DNA from 2 places in the Streptomyces pluripotens genome. Region 2 is predicted to be linked to the other one. Evidence: riboswitches for the same ligand, from Rfam matches in the RefSeq annotation. Region 2 holds a riboswitch; the other holds the start of a gene.
The links. A riboswitch is a leader RNA that binds a small molecule or an ion and turns the genes downstream of it on or off. The one in region 2 is predicted to bind glycine.

Region 1 (6,810 bases), 4.4 Mb from region 2:
GCGAGGCGGGTCTCGTCGATCAGATCGTGGCCCCCCTCAGACGCCATCGCAACCCACAGACCAGGGCGCATGCCGAAGCCCGTGCCAAGGAGCTGGCCGTGCTCACCGTGCGATTGCACACGGCCCTGGTGACGACTGCCCTCGGGGTGCGGCTGCCCTGACACCGAGGGCCCCGGGGCGGCCAGATCGGGCACCTGTTCCCGGCCCGACTACCCAAACGTCCCGACCACGGCCTAGGGTTGCTGTGTGAACGAGCTCGATGTCGTAGGTGTCCGGGTCGAAATGCCCTCCAACCAACCGATCGTGCTCCTGCGAGAAGTGGGAGGCGACCGTTACCTCCCCATCTGGATCGGGCCGGGGGAGGCGACGGCCATCGCTTTCGCCCAACAGGGCATGGCCCCCGCGCGACCGCTGACCCACGACCTGTTCAAGGACGTGCTGGAGGCCGTCGGCCAGGAGCTGACCGAAGTACGCATCACGGACCTGCGTGAAGGGGTCTTCTACGCGGAGCTCGTCTTCGCCAGCGGAGTCGAGGTCAGCGCCCGTCCCTCCGATGCCATAGCGCTTGCCCTGCGCACCGGAACGCCGATCTACGGCAGCGACACGGTCCTGGACGATGCGGGTATCGCGATTCCCGACGAGCAGGAGGACGAGGTGGAGAAGTTCCGTGAGTTCCTCGACCAGATCTCGCCCGAGGACTTCGGGACCAGCAGCCAGTGAGCACCAGGAGCCGGTGAGGGGCCGGCCCGCCGGATTCAGTCCGCGGGCGGGAAACCGGCCGTGCCCGACGGGTCGGGTGGGCAATTGCCACCGTCCATTGAGAGCGTCCTACGGCTCCCGGCGAGCGCATTCAGCTAGCCTTTCCCCGCGGTGGGGCACGGAAAACCACTCCTTGGGTGATTGTCACTCGGCGTGCCGAGTGTGGCGATCGTTGACGCACCCCTGGTGACTGCCTACCGTCGAGAAGGCAGGTCAAGGACGGAGGTCGGCGTGAGAACCAGCGGCGACGGTACGGCTGGGGGTGCCCCCGAACCCGGTTTCGGGGAGAGCGGTCCGTACCCGGCCCAGAGCTCTCGGTCACGTCAGAGCGGGGGGTACCCCCAACCCAGCGGCGCGGCCGGTCATGCTCCGCAGCGGCCGAGGGCGGTGCCGGACGGCGGAGGGGCGGCGGCGATGACGTCCGAGCAGATCGGCTACCGCGGGCCCACTGCCTGCGCGGCCGCCGGTATCACCTACCGGCAACTTGACTACTGGGCCCGCACCGGCCTGGTCGAGCCGAGCGTGCGCCCGGCCTACGGGTCGGGAACGCAACGGTTGTACAGCTTCCGGGACGTCGTCGTCCTGAAGATTGTCAAGCGGTTCCTGGACACCGGGGTCTCGCTCCAGAACATCCGCAGCGCGGTCCAGCACCTCAGAGAACGCGGTTTCCGGGACCTGGAGCGGATGACCTTGATGAGCGATGGCGCCACCGTGTACGAGTGCACCTCGCCGGACGAGGTGCACGCCCTGCTCCAGGGCGGTCAGGGTGTCTTCGGGATCGCGGTGGGCGTGGTGTGGCGGGACGTAGAAAGCGCGCTCTCCCAGCTGCACGGAGAACGCATCGACACGGGCGAGACGCTCGTCGGCCACAACCCCGCTGACGAACTGGCGCGCCGCCGCAACCGGGCGGTCTGACCGCCGGCCCACGATTCGGCACCCTCCGGCGCCACCGCATTGTCAGTGCCGTGGTGCAGCATCGTAGGTGTGAGAACCGCGCCCACGATCCTGCATCTCGACATGGATGCCTTCTTCGCCTCGGTGGAGCAGGCGTCCAAGCCGAGTCTGCGGGGAAAGGCGGTCGTCGTGGGCGGGCTCGGACCGCGCGGAGTAGTGGCGACCGCGTCGTACGAGGCGCGGATCTTCGGGGTCCATTCCGCGATGCCCACGGCCCAGGCGCGCCGGTTGGCACCCCATGCCGCGTACCTGGTGCCGCGCTTCGGTCTGTACCGGTCGGTCAGCGAGCAGGTGATGGGGCTGTTGCGGGAGCTGTCACCGTTGGTGGAGCCGCTCAGCCTGGACGAGGCGTTCGTCGATCTGGAGGCCGGTGGATCGGCCTGGGACGGGGAATCGGCGCGACTGGCCGGGTCGAAACTGCGTGCGGACATCCGGGCCGCCACGGGTCTCACCGGATCGGTGGGGCTGGCTGCCTCCAAGATGCTCGCGAAGATCGCCTCCGAGCAGGCCAAACCGGATGGTCTGGTGCTCGTCGAGCCGGGCACGGAGCAAGCGCTGCTGGGGCCGATGCCGGTGCGCACCCTGCCGGGAGTCGGGCCGGCTACCGGGGATCATCTGCGCAGAGCCGGAATCACCACGGTCGAGGAGCTGGCCGAGGCCGGCGAGGACGAACTCGTGCGGTTGCTCGGCAAGGCGCACGGGCACGCGTTGTCCGCCATGGCCCTGGCGCGCGACCAGCGGCCCGTGGTGGCCGAGCGGGAGACCAAATCGGTCTCGGTCGAGGACACCTACGACGTGGACATCCATGATCGGGTGCGGGTGGGTATCGAAGTGCAGCGTCTCGCCGACCGGTGCGTGGGGCGGCTGCGCGGGGCCGGGCTGTCAGGGCGGACCATCGTGCTGAAGGTTCGGCGATACGACTTCTCTACGCTCACCCGCTCCGAGACGCTCAGGGGGCCCACGGACGATCCGGCGGTCGTCCGGGAGGCAGCGGCCCGGTTGCTGGAGGCCGTGGACACCACGGGCGGGGTCCGGCTGCTCGGTGTCGGTGTCACCGGGCTCGCCGACTACACGCAGGAGGACCTGTTCGCGCAGGCGGCGGGCGAGCGGGCGGCAGGGGACCCTGTCGCGGAGGCCGTTCCCGAGGCTGTGGCGGAGCAGCCGGAGACCACCGAACGACTCTGGCGCGCCGGGCAGGACGTACGGCACGCCGAGCACGGGTACGGCTGGGTGCAGGGCAGTGGCCTGGGCCGGGTCACCGTGCGCTTCGAGACGCCCCAGTCGGATCCCGGGCGGGTGCGTACCTTCCGGGGGGACGATCCGGATCTTGAACCGGCGGATCCGCTGCCGCTGGTGCCGGGGCCGCCGGAACGGGACTGCGCCGCGTCAGACGGGGCTCAGCCCTCCTCGGTGCCCGCGAGCCTGCCGAAGTCGTGGTCCGAGAGCCTGGGGGGCGAGGCCACGTCGAGGCCGTAGTGGTGGTAGAGCTGCAATTCCTGCTCGGGGGAGAGATGGCGGCCCACGCCGAAGTCCGGGGCGTCCTTGATGAGGGCACGGTCGAACGGGACGTGCAGGGTGCCTTCGACGAGCTCGCTCGGCTCCAGGGGAACGAACGCGTCCCGGGAGAACAGGCCGGTGCGTACGGCGGCCCACTCGGGCACGCCGGTCGCGTCGTCGAGGTACACCTCGTCGATGGTGCCGATCTTGGTGCCATCGCGGTCGAACGCCTTGCGGCCGATCAGGCTGCGCGGATCGATGTCGGTCTGCACGGTCCCTCTCCCTCCACGTGGTCGCAAATCATCCGTAAGCACTACAAAAGAGCACATTTGGCGAGGCGGCCACTCGAAGGTCCGGACGTTGACCTCGCTGGTAGGCTGGCAGCGGCTGCTGACCCCGTGCGGGAGAGTCCTCCGACCACCTCGGAGGCGCCGAAGGAGCAAATCCTCCCCGGAATCTCTCAGGCTCATGTACCGCACGGACGAGGTCACTCTGGAAAGCAGGGCGGGTGTCGACGGCTTCCGCTCTCACCGACGGTGAAAACCGGCGTCCACGGGCGTCCGGTGAAGCTCTCAGGTTGAGATGACAGAGGGGGAGGCCGTCGGGGCACCCGCGCCGTGGTGCCCCTCGAAGGTCGCGTCAGACCAGGAGGCCTCCGCAATGACCGCCCATCGCATTCCGCTCTCCGAGCTCGAAACGGGCATTCCCTTCGAGCAGCGCCACATCGGGCCCGACCAGGAGGCACGGGCCAAGATGCTCGCGCAGGTCGGTTACGGCTCGCTCGACGAACTGACCGCCGCCGCGGTTCCGGACGTGATCAAGAACGCCGACGCGCTGGACCTGCCGGGCGCCCGCACCGAGACCGAGGTGCTCGCTGAGCTCCGCTCGCTCGCCGACCGCAACCAGGTCCTCGGATCCATGATCGGTCTTGGCTACTACGGCACCTTCACACCGCCGGTCATCCTGCGCAACGTCATGGAGAACCCGGCCTGGTACACGGCCTACACGCCGTACCAGCCGGAGATCTCCCAGGGCCGCCTGGAGGCCCTGCTGAACTTCCAGACCGTGGTCGCCGATCTCACCGGCCTGCCCACCTCCGGAGCCTCCCTGCTGGACGAGGGCACGGCCGCCGCCGAGGCGATGGCGCTGTCCCGGCGCATGGGCAAGAACAAGAAGGGCCTGTTCCTGGTCGACGCGGACGCGCTGCCGCAGACCATCGCCGTCATCGAGACGCGCGCCGAGCCGACCGGCGTCGAGGTCGTCGTCGCCGACCTCTCCGCGGGGATCCCGGCCGCGATCGCCGAGCGCGGGATCAACGGCGTGCTGATCCAATACCCGGGTGCGTCGGGAGCCGTACGTGACGTCAAGCCGGTCATCGATCAGGCGCACGAGCTCGGAGCCCTGGTCACCGTCGCCGCCGACCTGCTCGCGCTGACCCTGCTGACCTCGCCGGGTGAGTTGGGGGCCGACATCGCCGTCGGCTCAACCCAGCGCTTCGGCGTGCCGATGGGCTTCGGTGGTCCGCACGCCGGATACATGGCCGTGCACGAGAAGTTCGCGCGCAGCTTGCCGGGCCGTCTGGTGGGTGTCTCCGTCGACGCTGACGGGCACAAGGCCTACCGACTGGCCCTGCAGACCCGTGAGCAGCACATCCGCCGTGAGAAGGCCACGAGCAACATCTGTACCGCGCAGGTGCTGCTGGCCGTCATGGCCGGCATGTACGCCGTCTACCACGGACCGGAGGGCCTGCGGGCCATCGCACGGCGTACCCACCGCTACGCTGCGATCCTCACCGAGGGCCTCAGGGCGGGCGGCGTCGAGATCGTCCACGGTGCGTTCTTCGACACGGTGACCGCACGTGTGCCCGGCAGGGCCGCCGGGATCGTCGCCGCCGCCCGGGACGGCGGGGTCAACCTGCGCCTGGTCGACGCCGACCATGTCTCCATGGCCTGCGACGAGACCAGCACCCGGACCCAGCTGGCCACGGTCTGGTCCGCCTTCGGCGTCGAGGCCGACGTCGACGCGCTGGACGCGACCGCCGAGGACGCCCTGCCGACGGCGCTCCTGCGCACCGACGACTACCTGACCCACCCGGTCTTCCACCAGTACCGTTCCGAGACCGCGATGCTGCGCTACCTGCGTCGGCTGGCCGACCGCGACTACGCGCTCGACCGCGGCATGATCCCGCTGGGCTCCTGCACCATGAAGCTCAACGCGACCACGGAGATGGAGCCGGTCACCTGGCCCGAGTTCGGGCAGCTGCACCCCTTCGCGCCCGCCGAGCAGGCCGCGGGTTACCTCACCCTCATCCACGAGTTGGAGGAACGCCTCGCCGAGGTCACCGGCTACGACAAGGTTTCCCTGCAGCCGAACGCCGGCTCGCAGGGCGAGCTGGCCGGTCTGCTGGCCGTACGCGGCTACCACCGGGCCAACGGGGACGATCAGCGCACCGTCTGCCTGATCCCCTCCTCCGCGCACGGCACCAACGCCGCGAGTGCCGTGATGGCCGGCATGAAGGTCGTCGTCGTCAAGACCGCCGACGACGGCGAGATCGATGTCGAGGACTTGCGTGCCAAGATCGAGCAGTACCGCGACGAACTGGCGGTGCTGATGATCACCTACCCCTCCACGCACGGCGTCTTCGAGGAGCATGTCGCCGACATCTGCGCCCGGGTGCACGAGGCCGGCGGCCAGGTCTACGTCGACGGCGCCAACCTCAACGCGCTGGTCGGGCTGGCCAAGCCGGGCCACTTCGGCGGTGACGTCTCCCACCTGAACCTGCACAAGACCTTCTGCATCCCGCACGGCGGCGGTGGTCCCGGCGTCGGTCCGGTGGCGGTCCGCGCACATCTGGCGCCGCACCTGCCGAATCACCCGCTCCAGCCGGCCGCGGGCCCAAAGACGGGCGTCGGCCCGGTCTCGGCGGCGCCGTGGGGCAGTGCAGGCATCCTGCCCATCTCCTGGGCGTACGTCCGCCTGATGGGCGGGGAGGGACTGAAGCGGGCCACGCAGGTGGCGGTGCTGTCGGCGAACTACATCGCCAAGCGCCTGGAGCCGCACTACCCGGTCCTCTACACCGGCCCGGGGGGACTGGTCGCACACGAGTGCATCATCGATCTGCGCCCGCTGACCAAGGCGACCGGTGTGAGTGTGGACGACGTGGCCAAGCGGTTGATCGACTACGGCTTCCACGCGCCGACCATGTCCTTCCCGGTGGCCGGCACCCTGATGATCGAACCGACCGAGTCGGAGGACATCGCCGAGCTGGACCGTTTCTGTGAAGCGATGATCGCGATTCGTGCGGAGATCGAGAAGGTCGGCTCCGGGGAGTGGCAGGCGGAGGACAACCCGCTGCGCGGTGCGCCGCACACCGCCGCCACCCTCGGTGGCGCATGGACGCACGCCTACAGCCGTGAGGAGGCGGTCTTCCCGGCTGGTGTCTCGGCCGCCGACAAGTACTGGCCGCCGGTGCGTCGCATCGACCAGGCGTTCGGTGACCGCAACCTGGTGTGCTCCTGCCCGCCGCTGGACGCGTACGAGGACTGAGCGAGTCCTGGCTCAGGCCCCGCCCGGTCGTCGTCGACCTCCAGGCGGGGCCTT
Region 2 (6,810 bases):
ACCAGCTGACGGCTGTAGTAGCGCATGAAGTTCCACGCCATGCCGTAGTAGCCACGGGTGGTGTCCCACGAGTCGGCGTCCTGCGTGCTCGCGAACTTCAGCTCGCCGCCCTTCTTGGCCAGCGAGGCCTGGGCGACCTTGTTGTTCGCCGCGTCGAAGCCGGCCGCGCCGTTCTTCGAACCGCCGCTGTCCTTGCCGCCGCCGCACGCCGCCGTGGTCAGCAGCCCGGCGACCACGACGGCAGCGGCCATGGCCTGCTTGCGCCGCCCTGAGGTGCGTTGGGTAGTCACGATCTCGGATCCTCCGGATTTGATGAGAGGCCCCGTGAGCAGTGCCACGGGTCGCTTGGGGTAAAGCAGTTCAGCGGGAGCCCTTCGGGTCCAGCGCGTCACGCACGCCGTCGCCGAAGAGGTTGAAGGCAAGAACGGTGATGAAGATCGCCACACCCGGGATCACCATGTACATCGGGTCCGAGTCGTAGTAGTCGATCGCGTTCGAGAGCATCTGCCCCCAGGAGGCCGTGGGCGGCTTGACGCCCACGCCCAGGAAGCTGAGCGCTGCCTCGGTAAGGATGTTGGTGGGGATCATCATCGTCGTGTACACGACGATCGGCGCGACGAGGTTGGGCAGCAACTCCTTGAAGAGGATGTAGAGCCGACCAGCGCCGAGCGAGCGAGCGGCCTCGACGTACTCGCGTTCCCGCAGTGACAGCGTCTGACCGCGGACCACACGTCCGATGTAGGGCCAGCCGAAGAAGCCGATGACCAGGATCATGACGAACAGGCGCACGCCTGTACCGCTGAGGCCCAACATCTCGTTCGGCATGACGGAGACCAGCGCGATGATGAACAGCAGCTGCGGGAAGGCGAGGAGACCGTCCATGACACGGCTGATGACCGAGTCGACCCAGCCGCCGAAGAAGCCGGCCAGAACTCCGAGCACCGTGCCCAGCACCACCGCGACCAGGGCGGACAGGAAGCCGACGAGCAGGGAGATGCGGGCACCGTAGACGACGCGCGCGAAGATGTCGCGGCCGTTGACCGGTTCGACTCCGAGGAGGTGGTCGCCGCTGATGCCGCCCAGGGACCCCCTGGGCGTTCCGAACAGCGGGTCGATCAGGGACTCGTGGTAGGCATCCGGGTCCTGCCCGATCAGGCTCGTGATCAACGGCGCGAGCACCGCGATCACAATGAGGAGGAGAACAACGATGCCGCCGGCCAGGGCGAGCTTGTCCCGCTTCAGACGCTCCCATGCGATCCGCCCCAGGGAACGCCCCTGAACGGCCTTCGCATTGGTGGCGGCAACCGCCGCTTGCTCGGCCGCAGCCGCGGCCGCTTCCGCGGTCGGCTCGTGCAATGGTGCCGTCATTAGGCTGGGACCCCTCTCAACCGGCGGTAACCGGCCCGTACTTGCCGCTGGTAGCGGCATCAATCAGTCCTTCGTACGCAGGGGCCGCGCCCCTTGAAGGGGGAGTCTTCAATGCTGATGCGATCAGCCGCCAGCCTTGACGGTGAATGGATGCGCAACCGTGATGCAAGCTGGGGATTCCCGTTATGCGGACAGTACGTCACGGCGACCGGACAAGAGTAAGCCGAACAACGCCGGAGCAAAAAGGGCAATCAGGACAAGAGGAACTCGTGTGTCCCGTGAATCCTGCTCAGTAGCCGCCGCGCACCGGCGGATAGCCGTACCCGGCGGCAGGGGCCTGCGGCTGGGGCGGGGCCTGGAACCCGGGACGGGGCTGAGGTTGCGGTGGACCCACGTGGGCCTCGCGGTCGTAGAACGGGCGCGCGCTGGCCCGCATCCACATCACCACCGGGTCGTAGTCGTCGGTCATCGCGACCGTCGACACCGGGAGCCCCTCCGGCACCACCCCGATGGACTGCTGCATCATCGCGCGCACCGAGTCCACCGCGGCGGGCGAGGTGTCGTACACGTCCAGGCCGATGGCGAGGTACGGCGCCCCGAGCGCCGGCTGCACCCAGGCACGGCGCAGGGAGCGCAAGGCGGGGGTGCGGTGGGCATTCTGCGCGAGCAGGGCGTAGAACTGCGGAATCTCGATAACGGGCTCAGTGAGGCGCAGGGGGCCGGCGGGCTGACGTCCCAGGCCGGTGGCCAGACGGCGCAGGTCGAGCCAGGGAACGCCGACACCGCCGCCCGGGGCGTGCGGGTTGAGCCAGAGACCGTAGTGGTCGGGGTAGAGGGTGCGGGCCACGTCGAGTCCGTCGACGACCTCGTAGGAGCGGTTCCAGCCGCTGACGGATAGTTCCTGGGCGGAGGTCACACAGGGGGCGTAGTGGAAGCCCTCGACCTCCATGTCCCCGTACTGGGCATCCGGGGAACCGGCCTGGCCGTGCCAGAGGAGCATCCAGATCTGGCCGGAGGACGGGGTGGCGAGGGCGCGCAGCAGTGCCTCGTACGCGTCGTAGCGTCCGGGCGTGACCTGGCGCAGCATGTGCTCGACGCTGCCACTGTGGCTCGCGCTCACCTGTCGTACCGGCCCTTCTTCGGAAGCCCCTCGTTCAAAGACAGCTTAAGCGCCCACTGGGGTGAGGCCTGGGGTTCGTGCACGCGTACGAATCGTCCGTGACCGGCCGTGTCCCGTTTGCGGCCGGGACCCACACCGGACACGGCCGTGCGGCGCTCGGGTACGTCAGTGGCCGTACTGGTAGAAGGGCCGGACGTGGTTCTTCAGCCACTCGGCCACCGGGTCCTCGGTCACGTCCAGGAGGACCAGGTTGACCGGCCACGGCACCGGCACCCTGCCCAGGGCGCGGCCGAGGGCCTCCAGGGGGCGAGCGCGCAGGTCGCCCTCCCACTGCGACAGTTCCACGCCCACGAACATCACCGGGTCTGCCGTCTCGACGGCGGCCAGGCAGCGGCGGGCCGTGACGACCACGCCGGTCTCGGCGAACTCGGCGGAGGCGGCGGAGAGGAAGTCGACCGGGTCGTCCTGCCAGTCGGGCTCGAAGAGACGGACCCGGCCGCCGCTGCTGGGGCCGTCGAGCGGGGTGCGGGGCCCACGGCACAGTTCGGCGACCGCCTCGGGTGGCAGGGGGATGCCGACCACACCGCCCGGGTTCACGGCCATGCCCGCCTGCGGGGGAAGCCCGCGGGCGAACTCCACGGCAGGTGCGATGGTGTACGACATGTGGGAACCGGAGACCTGACGGAGCTGCTCCTCGGAGCTGAACACCGGAACGTACGCCTGGCCGTCGATCTCCAGCGTGGGCAGGTCCAGTTGGCCGCTGTCCGGGCCCCCGCCGCTGGGCAGTGGGATCCACAGGAAGCTCCGGCCGAGAACCTCGATGATCCGGCTGCCCGCGGACGGGATGCCGAGGGAGGCCGACAGCACCTCCTCCAGTTCATTGCCGGGCCAACCGCCGTGCGGGTGGGGGTGTGCCTGTGCGGGGAAGCCCGCGGGAACGTCCGCCGGGAAGTCCATCTGCTCTACCGCCTGCTGGGAACCGCTGTTGTGGAGAAGAAGGCTAGCGGGTGACGGTGACATCACCGAGGGCGAGTGCCGGCTGACCCGGCTCGGCCTAAGAAGCCGATGCGCTTCAGGGTGTCCGCCGCAGCCCGGTCCAGCAGCACAGCCGAGCCGCAGCCGACAGGCACCCGGCCCCGCTCGACCGCGCCGAGCAGGCGGGCCGTCGTACGGCAGTGGCGGCGGAAGGCGTGGCGGGAGACCCCCCGGCCACGCTGGCGTTGGCCCGCCCGGGCGGCCTCGGGAGCGACGTCGAGCAACAGCAGGTGCAGGATGCCGCCGCGGCGGCGGGCCGCACGGGCGAGCCAGCCGCGCACCCAGCCCTGGGTACCGCAATCGTGCACAACGACGGCCTCCTCGGCGCGCAAGGCGTGCCACAGCCGGCTGTAGTGGACGAGGCGCACCAGGGGGCGGTAGAGCGCGTACGGCAGTAAGCGGGGCAGCCGGGCGGCGAAGCGCTCACGGGTGTCCTGGGAATCGACGCACTGGCCGACGGCCGTGCGGTGCATCAGCGTGGACTTTCCGCTGCCGGGCAGGCCGGTGACCACGACCACGTCACGGGCACCGAAGTCCAGGGCCCGGGGGCTGCGGCCGGCTCGGCCGCGCAGATCGCGGACGACCGCGGAGGAAGGCTCGGAGCAGCTCTCATGGGCCGGGGCGAAGGGCTGCCCCGACACCACGGCACCGGCGGTGACGTACCCGGTGGTCCTCTTCACCATGATCGTCCTCCCCTACGGACTTGGCCGTTCCCGTGCCCACCACACGTAAAGGGAGGGTAATGAGGCGATGTCGGTGGTTCGGTGCGCATACCGCCACGGCTCGGTTACAGATGTGACCCTGACGGGCGGGGCCACGGCGTGCAATGATGTGCCGGCCAACTGCATACCGGCCGCTTGAATCCGCGCGGGAGAGTCCCCAGGCCGCTGGGGCGCCGAAGGAGCAAGTCCCTCCCTTGAATCTCTCAGGCCCCGTTACCGCGCGGGCGAGGCACATCTGAAAAGCGGGCTGCTGTGACAGTGGCTCCACCCAAGGTGCAAGCCGTGGTCGTCCCCGTGGCGGTCGTGGCGAACCTCTCAGGTTCCGATGACAGATGGGGAGGAACGTTCCTCGCCCCGTCCGCCTTCCCTGGGAGACGACCGACCGATGAGCAGTACCGAACCCACTGAACTCCGTCATACTGCGCTGGATGCGCTGCACCGCTCGCTCGGTGCGACGATGACCGACTTCGCCGGCTGGGACATGCCCCTGCGTTACGGCTCCGAGCGCGACGAGCACATCGCGGTGCGGACCAAGGCTGGCCTGTTCGACCTCTCCCACATGGGTGAGATCACCGTGACCGGCTCCGAGGCTGCCGTCTTCCTGAACCACGCCCTGGTCGGCAACATCGCCTCGGTCGGCGTCGGTCGTGCCCGCTACACCATGATCTGCCAGGCCGACGGCGGCATCCTGGACGACCTGATCGTCTACCGGCTGGCCGAGACCGAGTACATGGTCGTGGCCAACGCCTCCAACGCCCAGGTGGTGCTGGACGCACTGACCGAACGGGCCGCCGGTTTCGATGCGGAGGTACGTGACGACCGGGACGCCTACGCGCTGATCGCGGTGCAGGGCCCCGAGTCCCCCGGCATCCTGAAGTCCCTGACGGACGCGGACCTGGACGGCCTCAAGTACTACGCGGGTCTGCCCGGTACGGTCGCCGGTGTCCCGGCCCTCATCGCCCGCACCGGCTACACCGGCGAGGACGGCTTCGAGCTGTTCGTGAAGCCGGAGCACGTCGTGCGGCTATGGCAGGCCCTGACCGAGGCGGGCGAGGGCGTCGGCCTGGTGCCGTGCGGCCTGTCCTGCCGGGACACACTGCGCCTGGAGGCAGGCATGCCGCTGTACGGGCACGAGCTGAACACCTCCCTCACCCCCTTCGACGCCGGCCTCGGCCGCGTGGTCAAGTTCGAGAAGGCGGGTGACTTCGTTGGACGGGACGCGCTGGCGAAGGCCGCCGAGCGCGCTGCTTCCCAGCCGCCCCGGGTCCTGGTCGGCCTGATCGCCGAAGGCCGCCGAGTGCCGCGCGCCGGGTACTCCGTGGTCGCCGGCGGCGAGGTGATCGGCGAGGTCACCTCCGGAGCTCCCTCCCCCACCCTGGGCAAGCCGATCGCCATGGCCTATGTCGACGCGGCGCACGCAGCGCCGGGCACCGCGGGTGTCGGCGTGGACATCCGGGGCAGCCACGAGCCGTACCAGGTCGTGGCGCTGCCGTTCTACAAGCGCCAGAAGTGACACTGAGCGCGGAACGTCCCCTGACGTGACTCTGCGCACACTTCCCTGCTCACGAGCAGTTCCAGCAGTCCCCCCTTCATCAGCCCTCCCGCGCGTACAGGAGAATCCAGGTCATGAGCAACCCCCAGCAGCTGCGCTACAGCAAGGAGCACGAGTGGCTGTCGGCCGCCGAGAACGGCGTCTCGACGGTCGGCATCACCGAGTTCGCGGCCAACGCGCTCGGCGATGTCGTCTACGCCCAGCTCCCCGAGGTCGGCTCCACGGTGTCCGCGGGCGAGACCGTGGGCGAGTTGGAGTCGACGAAGTCGGTATCCGACCTGTACTCGCCGGTCACCGGTGAGGTCACCGAGATCAACGAGGATGTCGTCAACGACCCTTCGCTGGTGAACTCCGCCCCCTTCGAAGACGGCTGGCTGTTCAAGGTACGCGTCACGGAGGAGCCGGCCGACCTGCTCTCCGCCGACGAGTACGCCGCCCACGCCGCCGGCTGAAGAGTCCTGAAGGAGTCGTAGCCGTATGACTGTCCTGAACACCCCCCTGCACGAGCTGGACCCGGAGATCGCCGCCGCGGTCGACGCCGAGCTCAGCCGCCAGCAGTCCACGCTGGAGATGATCGCGTCCGAGAACTTCGCGCCGCTCGCGGTGATGGAGGCGCAGGGCTCGGTCCTCACCAACAAGTACGCCGAGGGCTACCCGGGCCGCCGCTACTACGGCGGCTGCGAGCACGTCGACGTCGCCGAGCAGATCGCCATCGACCGGATCAAGGAGCTGTTCGGCGCCGAGTACGCCAACGTGCAGCCCCACTCCGGTGCCTCCGCCAACCAGGCGGCGCTGTTCGCGCTGGCCCAGCCCGGGGACACCATCCTCGGCCTGGACCTGGCGCACGGCGGCCACCTGACCCACGGGATGCGGCTGAACTTCTCCGGCAAGCAGTTCCACGTGGTCGCGTACCACGTGGACGTGGAGACCGGCCTGGTCGACATGGCCGAAGTCGAGCGGCTCGCCAAGGAGCACCGCCCGAAGGTGATCATCGCCGGCTGGTCGGCCTACCC

Region 1: it holds a riboswitch for glycine, as region 2 does, so the genes downstream of both, gcvP (aminomethyl-transferring glycine dehydrogenase) here and gcvT (glycine cleavage system aminomethyltransferase GcvT) in region 2, are expected to answer to the same signal.

The regions. Positions count from the first base shown of each region.
Region 1 is NZ_CP021080.1:845,242-852,051, reverse strand. It holds gene ftsR (transcriptional regulator FtsR) at 1-161, shown strand, start outside; gene LK06_RS03630 (bifunctional nuclease family protein) at 247-720, shown strand; gene LK06_RS03625 (MerR family transcriptional regulator) at 991-1,674, shown strand; gene LK06_RS03620 (DNA polymerase IV) at 1,744-3,189, shown strand; gene LK06_RS03615 (PRC-barrel domain-containing protein) at 3,111-3,482, opposite strand; glycine riboswitch at 3,602-3,696, shown strand; gene gcvP (aminomethyl-transferring glycine dehydrogenase) at 3,871-6,756, shown strand.
Region 2 is NZ_CP021080.1:5,259,639-5,266,448, reverse strand. It holds gene LK06_RS23775 (ABC transporter substrate-binding protein) at 1-290, opposite strand, end outside; gene LK06_RS23770 (ABC transporter permease) at 361-1,368, opposite strand; gene LK06_RS23765 (enhanced serine sensitivity protein SseB C-terminal domain-containing protein) at 1,658-2,455, opposite strand; gene LK06_RS23760 (enhanced serine sensitivity protein SseB) at 2,654-3,445, opposite strand; gene LK06_RS23755 (AAA family ATPase) at 3,508-4,203, opposite strand; glycine riboswitch at 4,382-4,474, shown strand; glycine riboswitch at 4,475-4,587, shown strand; gene gcvT (glycine cleavage system aminomethyltransferase GcvT) at 4,631-5,758, shown strand; gene gcvH (glycine cleavage system protein GcvH) at 5,872-6,249, shown strand; gene glyA (serine hydroxymethyltransferase) at 6,275-6,810, shown strand, end outside.